DNA from 2 places in the Thauera sp. SWB20 genome. Region 1 is predicted to be linked to the other one. Evidence: predicted binding sites of a transcription regulator. Region 1 holds the regulator's gene; the other holds the start of a gene.

Region 1 (7,771 bases):
ACCGACCATACACACTTCCCGGGAATGGCCAACGTCCGCCTCTCCGCCATTCGAGCGTGCGCGCTCGGGATGAGGACCAAGGACAACATTCACGTGATTCAGTTTACGCATCCCGGCGTAGAGACGATCGTGACCGCCAGCGACGTGCCGGTCACCGTCAATCATCAAAAAGTGCATCACGAGTACCGCTACGATGCACGTGCGCTCTCCCCCGACGGCACGACAATTTCGGCAGGTGCGGCGGCCGCAGCAAGACCCGAGACGGGCACCGTTACCAGCGCACCAGCGGCGACACCAGCGCCCGTGCTGACCGGCGGGTTCCTGGACGCGCAGCGACAAATGATCGGGCCGTTCTGTCAGTGGTCAATCCGAATTCCCCGGGAGTACAACAGTGAGCTCGATCTGAGCGGACTCCGGTCGATCATCATCGAGTTCGAAGGAACCTATCAGTCGTTCGCGTGATGCGCACGGTAATCGATCCATGGGGATGACGGGTATCCGCGGATCGCGGCCGTCACGCCGGGCGTTCGCCGTTGGGCGCCGGGAGATCGCAGCCGACCTCTGTCGCCTCCCCGGCGCCCGGCCATGCGGTTACGATTGGACCTCTTCCAGACGAGTTCCGCCGGAGCCTGCCGATGTCCGCCCGTTCCACCCGCTTGTCCGCCGCCGCGTCGGCGCTCCATGACCGTCCGCCGCCCGCGGTCGAATACCGCATCCGCCCGGCGAACCCCGGCGCCCACCTCTTCGAGGTGAGCTGCACGGTGGCCGAGCCCGACCCCGCGGGGCAGGTCTTCAGCCTGCCGGCGTGGATCCCGGGCAGCTACATGATCCGCGAGTTCGCGCGCAACATCGTGCGCCTGCGTGCCGAGGCCGACGGCGAGCCCTGCGCGCTGGAGAAGCTCGACAAGCACACCTGGCGCGCGGCTGCGGTGCCGGGCGCGCGCGTGCTGAGCGTGCATTACGAGGTCTATGCCTGGGACCTGTCGGTGCGCACCGCCCATCTCGACACCACACACGGCTTCTTCAACGGCACGAGCGTCTTCCTCGCGGTGGCGGGGCGTACCGAAGCACCTTGCGTGGTGACCATCGAACGCCCCGAGGACGACTGCGGGCGCGACTGGAAGCTCGTCACCGCGCTGCCGCCCGAGCACGGCCACCCGGGCCAGGCCTGCCGCTTCGGCCGCTTCCGCGCCGCGGACTACGACGAGCTCATCGACCACCCGGTCGAGATGGGCCGTTTCACGCTGGCACGCTTCGAGGCCGCGGGCGTGCCGCACGACATCGCGCTCACCGGCCGCCACGACTGCGACCTCGAGCGCCTGTGCGCCGACCTGCGCCGCATATGCGAATGGCAGATCGCGCTCTTCGGCACGCCGGCGCCGGTGGACTATTACGCCTTCCTGACCATGGTGGTGGGAGAGGGCTACGGCGGGCTGGAGCATCGCGCCTCGACCGCGCTGATCTGCAGCCGCGCCGAGCTGCCGTGGAAGGGCATGGAGGGTCTGCCCGACGGCTACAAGAGCTTCCTCGGCCTGTGCAGCCACGAGTATTTCCACACCTGGAACGTCAAGCGCATCAAGCCGGTGGCGTTCACGCCCTACGATCTCGCGCGCGAGAACCACACCCGGCTGCTGTGGGCCTTCGAGGGCTTCACCTCGTATTACGACGACCTCGCCCTGGTGCGCAGCGGCGTGATCGGCATCGATGACTACCTGGGGCTGCTCGGCAAGACCATCGCCAACGTCTTGCGCGGCAGCGGCCGGCTCAAGCAGAGCGTGGCGGAGTCCTCCTTCGACGCGTGGACCAAGTACTACCGCCAGGACGAGAACGCACCCAACGCCATCGTCAGCTACTACGCCAAGGGTGCGCTGATCGCGCTCGCGCTCGACCTGCAGCTGCGCGCGGGCAGCGAGGGTGCGGCCAGCCTGGACGACGTGATGCGGCTGCTGTGGCGGCGCCACGGCCTCACCGGCGTGGGCGTGCCGGAGGATGGCATCTTCGCCGCGGTGCGCGACGCGGGCGGCGAACGCCTCGGCGCGCGCCTGGCGAAATGGCTGCAGAAGGCGGTGGACGGCTGCGAGGATCTGCCGCTGGCGCGCCTGCTGCGTCCCTTCGGCGTGAGCCTGCGCGCCGAGGCGGCGGGGACCGCGCCGGTGCTCGGGATGAAGCTCGGCGGGGGCAGTGGCGAGGCGAAGGTCGCCAATGTGTACGACGACGGTCCGGCGCAGGCGGCGGGCGTCTCGGCCGGGGACGTGCTGATCGCGCTCGACGGGCTGAGGATCTCCAGCGCCAAGGGGCTGGAGGATCTGCTCGCCCGTCGTGGTGCGGGCGACGAGGTGGAACTGCATCTCTTCCGTCGCGACGAGCTGATGAGCTTCCGTGCGGTGCTCGCTGCACCGCCTGCCGAGCGCCAGGAGCTCAAGCTGGCGCCGCGCGCCGATAGCGCGGCAGCGAAGCTGCGGCGGGGTTGGTTGGGGGGGTGATGCGCCGCCTTGCCGTGCGCGAGGCGCAGCCGCGGACGACGGCAAGGTGTGACGGAGCGGGCACGCACGGCCAGGCGCGCCCGCGGCGGCAGGTCGCGTTCAGGCCTCGGGGGCGGCGTCGTGCGCCGGGAACAGCTTCGGCTGCCAGTAGCGCCAGGCGAGGAAGCCGGCGAGCCCCGCGATGATCAGCCAGAAGCCGACGCCCTGCCAGAAGGCGATCGGATCGGTGGCGAGGAGGTAGTCGCGCGGCGGGCGCACGAAGTGGATCCGCCCTGTGGTCAGCGCGCGCACCGCCTGTGCGATCGCCGCCAGCGCGGGCATGAACCAAACCAGCAGCCCGGCGCCGACGATGACGCGGTCGAGCAGCGGCGTGGCGAGGCTGCGCGCGCTGTAGACGCTGCGCACCCCGAACCACACCGCGATCAGGAAGCCGAGCGCCGCAGCGAGCGGGCCGATCGCCATCACGCCGCCGAGCAGGGTGGCCGCCGCGAGGAAGCCGAGCCCCTCCAGGCGCACGATCTCCGGCCACAGGCGCTCGAGCTGGCTGAACAACAGCCACGATGCAGGCAGCGCGACCACGCATACCAGCAGCGCGAACAACGCGCGGCGCCGGTCGAGGTCGCCCGGCAGGGGGCGGGCGCGGGTTTCAGCGGAAACGGTGACGGAAGAGGAAGGCTCGGGCATGGGAATGGAGGCGGTGGAAAAGGTTCGGAGCCCCGGAAGTGTACTACGCGCACAGCCCCGCGCCCCTGCAGTTCCCGTCACGCGCTCGCGCGTCGTCGTGATCGCGACTTGCGTCGCTCCCACGAAAATCGGCACGTTACCGCAGCACGATGCAGCTTCGGACCCCGCTGTGAGCGACGCGAGTGGCGATCCTCCGTCCCGGCTCGCGCCGCCCTCGTCGCGGGCTCCGGCACCGTGATCGGGACCGGCGTCTTCAGCCGAAATACCCATGCACGAACCACTGCCCCGGCGCATCCAGGCTCTCGAAGATCCAGCACAGGACGTTGTCGGCATCGCGCGCGAGGTAGTAGTCGCGACGGACCGGCATGCCGTCCCACCAGCCGGTCTCGATGCGTTCGGCGGCGCCGAGCAGGGTATAGCGGGGAGCGGAGATCGGACGCGGCGCGGGCAGCAGCCAGAGCGGGCGCAGGCCTGCTGTCGTGCGTGGCGGCGGCGATGCCGTCCGTGTCGAGGCCGGCCCCGCAGCGGCGTCGCGGCCGGCGCGTGCAGTGGTCGCCTGTGCGGAGGGCACGGTGTTTCGCCAGGCGGCTTCGGGACGGTGATCGGCGCGAAGATCCAGGCGCTGCACGCATTCCTCGCCAAGTCGCGCCTGCAGGCGGGCAAGCAGCAGGGCGGCGTCCTCTCCGGCCTGGGCAGGATCGCCGAACAGGTCCCGGGCGCGCGGGTCGGCAGCCACGGGGCTTTCCGCACACAGGGTGATCGAGTCGACCTCGGCGGACAGCTCGAGCATGGCCAGGCGTTCGCGCACGATCAGGGCGAAGTGCCCCTCGTCGCGGCTTGGGCGGCCGAGCGCGAACTCGAGTTCGGTGGGCGGTCGCGAGCCGTGGCCGAAACGCAGGCGGAAGCGGTCGACTGCCGCGTGGCGGGCATCGAGCCAGGCGGCAAGGCTGGCGAAGAGGCGGCGTGCGGCGAAGAGCAGGGCCTCGGCGTGAAGTTCCGGCGCGGGCAGGGCGATGCCGTGGTGGAAGCGCAGCGGCGCTTCGAACCAGGGGCGTGGATCGGCGAGCTCGCCGCGCGCCCGCGCCAGCGCCCGCGCGGCCGCCTGCGCACCACGGCGGGCGAGTCCGGCGGGCGGCAGGCGGCGAAGCTCGCCAAGGGTGCGCAGGCCGAGTCCGGCGAGCAACTCCAGCGTGGCGGCGTCGCAGGCGTCTTCCTCGCTCAGGAGTTCGAGCGGCAGCGGGTCGAGCGCAGCGCGCCAGTCTTGCCCGGCGGCGTCGGTGGGGAGTGCCGCGTCGGTCGGGGGGCAGGAGAGGGCGGAAGGAGCGGCCGCCCGTGCAAGCCAGCGCGCGGCCAGTGGAGTGGGTGCGCAGGCCAGCAGGGCCGTGAAGCCCAGCTCGGCAAGGCCTTCGCGCAAGGCGGATTCGATCTGTGCCGTGCCACCGAACAGGCGCAGGCAGGAGGAGATCTCCAGCAGCACCGCGTCCGCTGCGGACAGGCTGATCCGCGGGCTGAAGCGCCCGGCCCAGGTGGCGATCTCGGCGAGGGCTTCGGCTTCGCGCGCCGGCTCGTGCGGTTGCAGGCGCAGTTCGGGCAGCAAGGCGAGGGCGCTCGCCGCACGCTGCCCCGGTTCGATGCCGGCCGCGCTCGCCGCCGCGCTGGCGGCCAGCACCCGGCCCCGGGGCGACAGGATCGCCAGCGGTGGGGCGGCGCGTACGCCGCGTGTGAAGACCTGCAGCGACAACGCCGGCAACAGGATCGCCAGCCACAACATGGAAACGCTCCGCGTCGAGGTGTTTGAATCGGTCGGCAGCGAGGGCTGCGGTTAGAGCGACGAAACGATTGCGGCGGGTGGAGGAAGGCCGCCGATCGCGACTGGCGTCGCTCCTACAGAAAACGCCGCGCTTCCGGTTTGCATGCAGGCGCGACGGGGGCGACGGTGGTGGATGCGGTAGGGTGGGAAGCTGCCGAGAGGGGCATCCGGGGGGATTGCCCTGCGCGGGATGCCTTCGGTACCGGGCTGGCCCCGGGCGGCAGGGCGAGCACGAGCGGCGCGGCGGCGAGCGGTCCGCGGCGCTTGAGGATGCGTAGCTGCAGGCCTTCGGGCTGCGGGGCGAGCGCAATCCGCAACACCGCCGGCGAAGGCTGACCGGCGACGCTGCCGGGACGGAAGAGGAAGAGCGGGGTGGCGCTTTCCTCGGCGGCCAGCTGCAGGCGGCGCAGTCCGGCGTTGTCGATGCGCTGCGGCCACGCCAGCACGCAGGCGCAGCTGCCCGACAGCAGTGCCTGGCGTGCGGCCCACAGCAGGTCTTCGCGGCGCTCGGGGCGCACCACGAGCAGGCGCGCCAGCGGCACGCCTGCGTTCGCCAGCGCGGGAGCGTAGGGCAGCAGCGGCGGGGCGATGCAGACGATCCAGCATGCGGGCGGGGTGGCGCCGAGCAGCGGCAGCAGCAGGCTCAGTTCGCCGACGCCGGGGCGGTCGGCGAGGAGCTCGATGAGCGCCCCGGCCGGCCAGCCGCCGCCGGGCAGCTCGGCGTCGAGCGCGGAGAAGCCGGTCGGCAGCACCGCTCCTGCGGCGCCTGCGAGCCGGCTCGCCTGCCACACGCTGCCCGCAGGCAGGCCGGCGAGCACGCCATGCGTGCCGGTGGCGGCAGGAGCTACAGCGCGCAGCGACGCGTCGGCGTGGCGTTGGAGCGGGAGGGCCATGGCGGGTGCGGCATCGGCTCGCTCAGTGGTCCTTGCGGATCAGCCCCACCATGACGCCTTCGATGACCAGCGGCTCGCGGCGGGTGTCCACGACGATCGGGGTGTAGTCCGGGTTGGCGGGGAGGAGCTCGACCACCGGGCCCTTGCGTTGCAGGGTCTTGACGGTGACGTCGTCGTCCACCCGGGCGACCACGATCTGGCCGTTGCGCGCCTCGCTGTTGCGATGCACCGCGATGAGGTCGCCGTCGAGGATGCCGGCGTCGCGCATGCTCATGCCGCGCACGCGCAGCAGGTAGTCGGCCCTGGGCGAGAACAGCGCGGGGTCGAGCTGATAGCGCGCCTCGACGTGTTCGGCGGCGAGGATGGGGCTGCCCGCGGCGACGCGGCCGACCAGGGGCAGGCCGAGCGCCTCGGCCAGGCGGATGCCGCGCGCGCGCCCCTCCTCGAGCAGGATCGCGCCCTTGGCGGCGAGCGCGCGCAGGTGGGTCTCGGCGGCGTTGGGCGAGCGGAAGCCGAAGGCGGTGCACACCTCGGCGCGGGTGGGCGGGCGGCCTTCGGACTCGACGGTGGAGCGGATGAAATCGAGGATTTCCTGCTGGCGCGCGGTGAGGTTTTCGCTACGGGCGGTCATGACAGCCTCCATGGGATGGCTGTAATTTTAAACAGTCCCGCAGCGCTGGCAAGCGGAATTCAGGGCAGCAGCACCGCCGCCCCCTGCAGCGCGCCGCGGCGCAGGCGCTCGAGCGCCTCGTTGGCGTCCTCGAGGGCGAAGCGGACGACCTCGGTGCGTACCGGCACCCTGGGCGCGAGGGCGAGGAATTCGTCGCCGTCGCGGCGGGTGAGGTTGGCGACCGAGACGATGCGGCGCTCGCCCCACAGGATGTCGTAGGGGAAGGCGGGGATGGTGCTCATGTGGATGCCCGCGCACACCACCGTGCCACCCTTGGCGACGGCGCGCAGCGCGGCGGGGACGAGCTCGCCGGAGGGGGCGAAGATCAGCGCGGCGTCGAGCGGGTGCGGGGGGCGCTCTTCGCCCGCGCCCGTCCAGCAGGCGCCGAGCCGGCGGGCGAAGGCCTGGCTTGCGCTGTCGCCGGGACGGGTGAAGGCGTACACCTCGCGACCCTGCCACACCGCCACCTGGGTGATGATGTGGGCGGCCGCGCCGAAGCCGTAGAGGCCGATGCGGCGCGCGGCGCCCGCCATCTCCAGCGCACGATAGCCGATCAGGCCGGCGCACAGCAGCGGCGCGGCCTCGGCGGCGTCGAGCGCCTCGTCGATCGGGAAGCAGTAGCGTGCGTCGGCCACGGTGTATTCGGCATAACCGCCCTGGATCTGGTAGCCGGTGAAGCGCGCCGCGTCGCAGAGGTTCTCGCGCTGGCTGGCGCAGAAGCCGCAATGCCCGCAGGTCCACCCCAGCCAGGGCACGCCGATGCGCTGACCCGGCACCATGCCCGCGGCGTCGCCGACGCCTTCGCCCAGTTCGACCACGCGGCCGATGATCTCGTGGCCGGGAATCATCGGCAGCACCGGGTCGGGCAGCTCGCCGTCGATGAGGTGGAGATCGGTGCGGCACACGCCGCAGGCCTCCACCCGCAGCAGCACCTGCCCGGGGCCGGGGCGCGGCACCGCCAGATGCACCGCGCGCAGGGCCTCGCCGGGGCGTTCGAGTTGCATCGCGCGCATGCCGGCGGGGGGCTTGGCGGGGGCGTTCGGATGGGGCCGGGGCATGCTTGCGGTCTCCAGGACAGGCGGAACGATGGTGCGCTGCGACTTGAGTACGGCCCCGATCTGGGCTATTCGTTGGACACGGAGCCGCATCGCGGCACCCGACACGACGACAAGGAAAAGGGAGGAGACCCCCATGCTCGACCAGTCCGAAGCCTGCGGTCCCGGCGGTAGTG
Region 2 (7,771 bases), on a different contig from region 1:
TAGCCGTTGTTCGCCAGCCCGTCGAGCAGCTTCTGGCGGTAGCGCTCGAGCTCGCCCTTGCGCCGCCAGGCACCCATCGCGCGGCGCAGCTGGTCGGCCTCGCCGCCGGTAAAGTCGGCCGCGACCACCGCGAGCTGCATCACCTGCTCCTGGAAGATCGGCACGCCCAGCGTGCGCGCCAGCACACCGCGGATCTCTTCGCGCAGGCCGTCCAACGGATCCTCGCCGCGCGCCGCACGCTCGCGCGCCTGCAGGTAGGGATGGACCATGCCGCCCTGGATCGGGCCGGGGCGCACGATCGCGACTTCCACCACCAGGTCGTAGAAGCGTTGCGGCCTCAGGCGCGGCAGCATGGTCATCTGCGCGCGCGACTCGACCTGGAACACGCCGACCGAATCGGCGCGCGACAGCATTTCGTAGACCTCCTTTCGTTCGCGCGGGATGGTCGCCAGCGTCAGCGCCTCGCCGCGCCATGCCGACACCAGGGCGAGGCCGCGACGCAGCGCCGACAGCATGCCGAGCGCGAGCACGTCGATCTTCATCAGGCCGACCGCGTCGAGGTCGTCCTTGTCCCACTGGATCACGGTGCGATCGGACATGGCGGCGTTCTCCACCGGCACCAGCTCGTCGAGCCGGCCGCGCGCGATGACGAAGCCGCCGACGTGCTGGGAGAGGTGGCGCGGAAAGCCGATGAGTTCCTCGGTGAGTGCGACCAGCCTTTGCGTGACCGGGCTGGCGGGGTCGAGCCCGGCCTCCGCGAGGCGCTCGGGCAGGATGTGGCGGCCGTCGAACCAGTGGTGCTCGCGGGTGAGGCGCTCGATCTGCGTCTCGTCGAGGCCGAGCGCGCGGCCGACGTCGCGCAGCGCGCTGCGTGCGCGGTAGCGGATCACGGTGGCGGCGAGCGCGGCGCGTTCGCGGCCGTACTTGCGGTAGAGGTACTGGATGACCTCCTCGCGGCGCTCGTGCTCGAAGTCGACGTCGATGTCGGGCGGCTCGTCGCGCTCTCGCGAGATGAAGCGCTCGACCAGCATGATGCCCAGCTGCGGGTCGACCTCGGTGATGCCCAGCGCCCAGCACACCACCGAGTTGGCCGCCGAGCCGCGGCCCTGGCACAGGATGCCGCGCTCGCGGGCGAAGCGCACGATGTCGTGCACGGTGAGGAAGTAGGGCTCGTAGCCGAGCTCGGCGATGAGCGCGAGCTCGTGCTCGATCTGCGCGCGCACCGTGGGCGGGGCGGGGTCTTCGGCCGGTGGCGGTGCGGCCGCGATCGTGGCAGGCGCGGCTGCGCGGCGCTCCTTGCCGGCCTTGCCGTAGCGCCAGGCCAGCCCGCCCTCGACCAGCCGGCGCAGCCAGCGCGTCGGGGTCTCGTCCGCGGGGACGAGCTCGGCGGGGTACTCGTAGCGCAGCTCGTCGAGGTCGAAGCGGCAGCGCGCCGCCACCGCCACGGTCTCGGCGAGCAGCTCGGGAGGATGGCGGCGGGCGAGGGTCGCGCGCTCGTGCAGGCGCAGCTCGGCATTGGGCGCGAGCGCCAGGCCGGCCTCGGCCACGCTGCAGTGCAGGCGCAGCGCGCTCATCACGTCGGCGAGCGGGCGCCGCGCGGCCTCGTGCATGAGCGCGCCGCCGGCGGCGACCGCAGGGACGCCGGTGGCCTGGGCGATGCGCAGGATCCAGTGCAGGCGGGCGGGATCGCGTCCGTCCAGGCGCGGGGTGTGGGCGATCCAGGAGCGTCCGGGGAAGCGCTTCGCCAGCCAGCGCGCTTCGCTGCGCAGGGCGATGGCCGCGTCGCCGGCGGCACCCGGCGGCGGGAATTCCTCGGGTGGGATCAGCAGCGCCAGGCAGCCGGGCAGGGCTTCGGCGGCAGCCTCGTCTGCGCGGGTGGCGTCGAGCATCGCGCGCGTGAGGTGGTAGCGGCCCTTGTCGGCGCTCCGCCTGGCCTGGGTGAGCAGGCGCGAGAGCCGGCCGTAGCCGGCGCGATCGGCGGCGAGCAGGACGAGGCAGGGCCCGTCGGCGAGGCGCAGCTCGCAGCCGACGATCAGGCGCGGCCGGCCGGCTTCGGGCAGGGCCTGCAGCGCGCGGTGGGCGCGCACCACGCCGGCGAAGGAGCATTCGTCGGTGAGGGCGATCGCGCTGTAGCCGAAGGCTGCCGCCTGCGCGACGAGCTCCTCGGGGTGCGAGGCGCCGCGCTGGAAGCTGAAGTTGCTCAGGCAGTGGAGTTCGGCGTAGGCGGGAAGCATGTGTTGACTGTATAAAAATACAGTTCATCAGGCAAGTCGTGCGAGTGCCCTCCACGGCGATTGCGGGTCCACCGCAATCGCGCAATCCGGACCTGCTGTTAAACTCGCGTCCTTTGCAACACCGTGCTGGCCAAGATGCCGGCCTGGTGCCTTTTTCGAAGAATTCCCGGCCGCAAGGCTGCCAAGGAGACCTCCATGTCCTTCCCCCTGTCCCGCAAGGTCCTGTTCGGCGCGCTGGCGCTCGCGTTCGCGACGGCGATGCCGGCGTACGCACAGCAGAAGTCGGTCGCCATCACCGCGATCGTCGAGCATCCCGCGCTCGATTCGGTGCGCGACGGGGTCAAGGAGGCGCTGGCCGCGGCCGGCTACGAGGACGGCAAGAACCTGAAGTGGCAGTATCAGAGCGCCCAGGGCAACACCGGCACCGCGGCGCAGATCGCACGCAAGTTCGTCGGCGACAAGGCCGACGTGATCGTCGCGATCGCCACCCCCTCGGCGCAGGCCGTCGCGGCCGCGACCAAGGACATCCCGCTGGTGTTTTCGGCGGTCACCGATCCGGTGGTGGCCAAGCTGGTGCCCTCGATGCAGCCCTCGGGCACCAACGTCACCGGGGTGTCGGATGCCCTCGAGCTCGGCAAGCAGGTCGAGCTGATCAAGCGTGTCGTGCCCGCCGCCAAGCGTGTCGGCATCGTCTACAACCCGGGCGAGGCCAACTCGGTGGTCGTGGTCGAGCAGCTGCGCGAGCTGCTGCCCAAGCACGGCCTGAGCCTGGTCGAAGCCGCGGCGCCGCGCTCGGTGGACGTCGGCTCGGCGGCGCGCAGCCTGATCGGCAAGGCCGACGTGTTCTACACCAGCACCGACAACAACGTCGTGTCGGCCTACGAGGCCCTGGTCAAGGTCGGCATGGACGCCAAGATCCCGCTCGTGGCTGCCGACACCGACAGCGTGGCGCGCGGCGCGGTCGCGGCCTACGGCATGGACTACAAGGCGCTCGGCGTGCAGACCGGCGAGATCGTGGTGCGCATCCTCAAGGGCGAGAAGCCGGGTGCGATCGCCTCCGAGACCAGCAACAAGCTGTCGCTGCACGTGAACCCGGGTGCGGCGCAGAAGCAGGGCATCACGCTGGCGGAAGAGCTCGTCAAGTCGGCCTCCAAGGTCGTCCAGTAAGCGGGTCGCCCGCATCTCCGCGCGGCCGTCGATGCCCGGCCGCGGGGGACGCGTCCCGGCGCGCGTTCCGCTCGATCCTCACCAACGGTAATCCCCCAATGTCGCTCTACACCTTGCTCGGGGCGCTGGAGATCGGCCTGATCTTCAGCCTCGTCGCCCTCGGCGTGTACATCTCCTTCCGGCTGCTGCGCTTTCCCGACCTCACCGTGGATGGCAGCTTCCCGCTCGGTGGCGCCGTCGCCGCGACCATGATCGCCGCCGGCCACGACCCCTTCACCGCGACCATCGCGGCGACGCTCGCCGGCGCGATCGCCGGGCTGATCACCGGCTGGCTCAACGTCAGCCTCAAGATCATGGACCTGCTCGCCAGCATCCTGATGATGATCGCCCTGTACTCGATCAACCTGCGCATCATGGGCAAGCCCAACGTGCCGCTGATCACCGAACCCACCGTGTTCAACCTGCTGCAGCCCGAGGCGCTCGCCGACTACGTGTTCCGGCCCTTGCTGCTCGTCTTCGTGGTGCTGGCGGTCAAGCTCGCGCTCGACGGTTTCTTCGCCACCCAGAGCGGCCTGGCGATCCGCGCGACGGGCTCGAACGCGCGCATGGCGCGTGCGCAGGGCGTCAACACCGGCATGGCGATCCTGGCCGGCATGGCCCTGTCGAACGCCTTGGTGGGCCTGGCCGGGGCGCTGTTCGCGCAGACCCAGGGCGGCGCCGACATCTCGATGGGCGTGGGAACGATCGTCATCGGTCTCGCGGCGGTGATCGTGGGCGAGAGCCTGCTGCCCTCGCGCAAGCTCTACCTGGCGACGATCGCGGTGATCGTTGGCGCCATCGTGTATCGCTTCTTCATCGCGCTCGCGCTCAATTCCGATTTCATCGGCCTGCAGGCGCAGGACCTCAACCTCGTCACCGCGGTGCTGGTGACGGTCGCGCTGGTGGTGCCGCGCCTGCGCGCGCACTGGTCCGGAAAAAGGGTGAGCTGAAATATGTTGAAAGCAACCGACCTTCGTCTCACCTTCAACCCTGGCACGCCGATCGAGACCCAGGCCCTGCGCGGCATGTCGCTCGAGATCCCGACCGGGCAGTTCGTCACCGTGATCGGCTCCAACGGCGCCGGCAAGTCGACCTTCCTGAATGCCGTCTCCGGCGAGCAGAAGGTCGACAGCGGCACGATCGAGATCGACGGCATCGACATGACCCGCCAGCCGGTGTGGGGGCGTGCGCGCCACGTCGCGCGGGTGTTCCAGGACCCGCTCGCCGGCACCTGCGAGGATCTCACCATCGAGGAAAACATGGCGCTCGCCAAGATGCGCGGTGAGCGCCGGGGTTTTTCGTTCGCGGTCAAGCCGGCGCTGCGCGAGGAGTTCCGCGCGCAGATCGCCACGCTGGGTCTCGGCCTGGAGAATCGCCTCTCGGACCGTATCGGCCTGCTCTCCGGCGGCCAGCGCCAGGCGGTGAGCCTCTTGATGGCGGCGCTGCAGCCCTCGCGCCTGCTGCTGCTCGACGAGCACACCGCCGCGCTCGATCCGCGCACCGCGGCCTTCGTGCTGGAACTGACCGTGCGCATCGTCGCCGAGCACAAGCTCACCACGATGATGGTCACGCACTCGATGCGCCAGGCGCTCGACGTCGGCCAGCGCACCGTGATGCTGCACCAGGGCCGCGTCGTGCTCGACGTCTCCGGCAAGGAACGCGAGGGCCTCGACGTGCATCACCTGCTCGACATGTTCGAGAAGGTGCGCGGCGAGAAGATCGACGACGACGCGCTGCTGCTGGGCTGATTCCCCGGGTCGAGTCTCGGGGCCAAGAGCCTGGGGCGGGGCCTCTTCCGCGCACCGGCTGGCCAAGCGACCCGCCTGATCCCCGAATTCAAACGAAACACGACCGAAAGCAACGATGACCTCCGCTTCCCGCCCCGTCCGTACCCCCGTGCGTACCCGCTTCGCCCCCAGCCCCACCGGCTACCTCCACATCGGCGGCGCGCGTACCGCGCTGTTCTCGTGGGCCTTCGCGCGCCGCCATGGCGGCACCTTCATCCTGCGCATCGAGGACACCGACGTCGCGCGCTCCACGCCCGCGGCGGTGCAGGCCATCCTCGACGGCATGCAGTGGCTGGGCCTGGAACATGACGAAGGCCCGTTCTACCAGATGCAGCGCATGGACCGGTACAAGGAGGTCATCGGCCAGATGCTGGCGGCCGGCACCGCCTACCACTGCTACCTGTCGCCCGAAGAACTCGATCGCCTCCGCGAGGCGCAGCGCGAGCGGGGCGAGAAGCCGCGCTACGACGGGCGCTGGCGTCCCGAGGCGGGCAAGGTACTGCCGCAGCCGCCCGCGGGCGTGCAGCCGGTGGTGCGCTTCCGCAATCCGGCCGAAGGCGTGGTGAGCTGGGACGACCTCGTCAAGGGTCGCATCGAGATCGCCAACGCCGAGATGGACGACTTCATCATCGCGCGCGCCGACGGCACGCCGACCTACAACTTCTGCGTGGTGGTGGACGACTGGGACATGGGCATCACCCACGTCATCCGCGGTGACGATCATGTGAACAACACCCCGCGCCAGATCAACGTGCTGCAGGCGCTCGGCGCCGAGGTGCCGCTCTATGCCCACCTGTCGATGATCCTCGGCGACGACGGCACCAAGCTCTCCAAGCGCCACGGCGCGGTCAGCGTGATGCAGTACGACGAGGAGGGCTATCTGCCGGAGGCGGTGATCAACTACCTGGCGCGCCTGGGCTGGAGCCATGGCGACGATGAAATCTTCGATCGTCGGCAGTTCGTCGAATGGTTCGACCTCGACCACATCACGCCCTCGGCCGCGCAGTTCAACACCGAGAAGCTCAATTGGCTCAACGCGCAGTACATCAAGAAGGCGGACGACGCCTTCCTGGCCGCCGAGGTCGCCAGCCGCCTCGCGCGCCGCGAGGTGAACCCCGAGACGGGGCCGAGCCTGGAGGCGGTGGTGGCGCTGTACAAGGACCGCGTCGCCAACCTCAACGAACTGGCGGATGCCGCGGAGTTGTTCGTCGCCGACGTGCATCCGGCACCGGAGGTGGTCGGCCAGCACCTGACCGACGTCGCCAAGGCCGCCCTCGCCAGCCTGCGTGGCCGCCTGGCCGCAGCCGAGTGGAACAGGGCCGCGCTGAGCCAGGCGATCAAGGACACCATGGCCGAGCATGGCCTGAAGATGCCGCAGGTTGCGATTCCCCTGCGCGTGGCGGTGCTCGGCGTGCCCCAGACCCCGGCGATCGACGCCGTGCTGGAGGTGCTCGGCCGCGGGCGCGTGCTCGAGCGCCTCGACCGCCGCCTCTGAACGCAGCCGCAGGCGCGAGTTCGTGCGCCGTATCGCGACTTGCGTCGCTCCTACACGCCCCCTTGGAACGACGTGTGGGAGCGACGCAAGTCGCGATCATGTCGGCGCGGCTGCGACGGGTGTCGGCGGGGCATTGCGGGCGCGAATCGCGACTTGCATCGCTCCCACAGGCGCGTCCGCCAGGGCAGCGGGCTGCGTAGGCGTGACCCCAGCGGTGTGCGTAGGAGCGACGCCAGTCGCGATTGCAGCGGTGAAAGCGGGTGCGGGCGCGTGTCCGTGCGCTGCTCCCGCAAAAACAAACCGCCGCGAGTGCGGCGGTCGGGATGGCGGTGCAGGGGGCTCAGGCGGCCTTGCGGATGGCGCGGCTGCGCGGCTCTTCGGCGGCTTCGGACTGGACGACCTCGACGCCGCCCAGCTTGCGCGCCTGTTCCAGCATCGACTGCATCGAGGCCTGGAAGTCCTCGAAGTGGCGGCTGCCGAGTTCGAGCAGCTCGTTTTGCGCGCCCGACACCACCTCGTTCACCTGCTGCAGGTAGTTCCCCAGTTGCTCGAGCACCTGACCCTGGGTCTCGCGCTGCTTCGCGAAGCCGGCCTCCAGGTCGCTGCCCGGTTGGGCGATCGGCGCGGCCGAGGCGGCCTCGCACAGCGCGCGCGCGGCGCCGAAGTTGAGCGCGCACAGCTTCTCGGAGGCGTCGAGCGCGATCAGGGCATAGGCCTGGAACTGCTCGAAGCCGTTGCGGGTCGAGTGGGCGAACTGCTGGAAGGCCGGATGGGTGTTCATGGCGAAGTCTCCGCTAAAGGATGCCGGGTGGATCTCTCAGCCTGTGATGTTAAGCGGCCCCCCGTTTCGGGCATATACAGCGTTCGCAGTGTTTGGACTACCGGTTTCAGGGTAGTCGCGGATGCGGGCGGAGGCGTTCAAGCCGCGCCGCCCGGGCTCGCGCTCGGGCTGATGCCGCTGTGGATCGCGTAGCGGGTGAGTTCGGCAACGTTGTGCAGGTCGAGCTTGCGCATCAGGTTGCGGCGGTGCACCTCGACCGTGGAGGCGG

The links. The regulator LexA, encoded in region 1, represses DNA repair genes until DNA is damaged. The targets are predictions, from matches to a motif close to ACTGTATNTANATACAGT.
Region 2: a site for LexA is predicted at 2,241-2,258, ahead of PO78_RS04585 (error-prone DNA polymerase). Genes of this name have one in related genera too.

Annotation. Positions count from the first base shown of each region.
Region 1 covers NZ_JTDM01000017.1:265,397-273,167, reverse strand. The annotation lists gene PO78_RS22850 (hypothetical protein) at 1-462, shown strand, start outside; gene PO78_RS10115 (M61 family metallopeptidase) at 636-2,483, shown strand; gene PO78_RS10110 (hypothetical protein) at 2,583-3,167, opposite strand; gene PO78_RS10105 (Y-family DNA polymerase) at 3,421-4,938, opposite strand; gene imuA (translesion DNA synthesis-associated protein ImuA) at 5,052-5,870, opposite strand; gene lexA (transcriptional repressor LexA) at 5,893-6,501, opposite strand; gene PO78_RS10090 (zinc-dependent alcohol dehydrogenase family protein) at 6,561-7,598, opposite strand.
Region 2 covers NZ_JTDM01000013.1:140,464-148,234, reverse strand. The annotation lists gene PO78_RS04585 (error-prone DNA polymerase) at 1-2,234, opposite strand, end outside; gene PO78_RS04580 (ABC transporter substrate-binding protein) at 2,430-3,401, shown strand; gene PO78_RS04575 (ABC transporter permease) at 3,500-4,390, shown strand; gene PO78_RS04570 (ABC transporter ATP-binding protein) at 4,394-5,188, shown strand; gene gltX (glutamate--tRNA ligase) at 5,304-6,722, shown strand; gene PO78_RS04560 (phasin family protein) at 7,063-7,503, opposite strand; gene PO78_RS04555 (response regulator) at 7,641-7,771, opposite strand, start outside.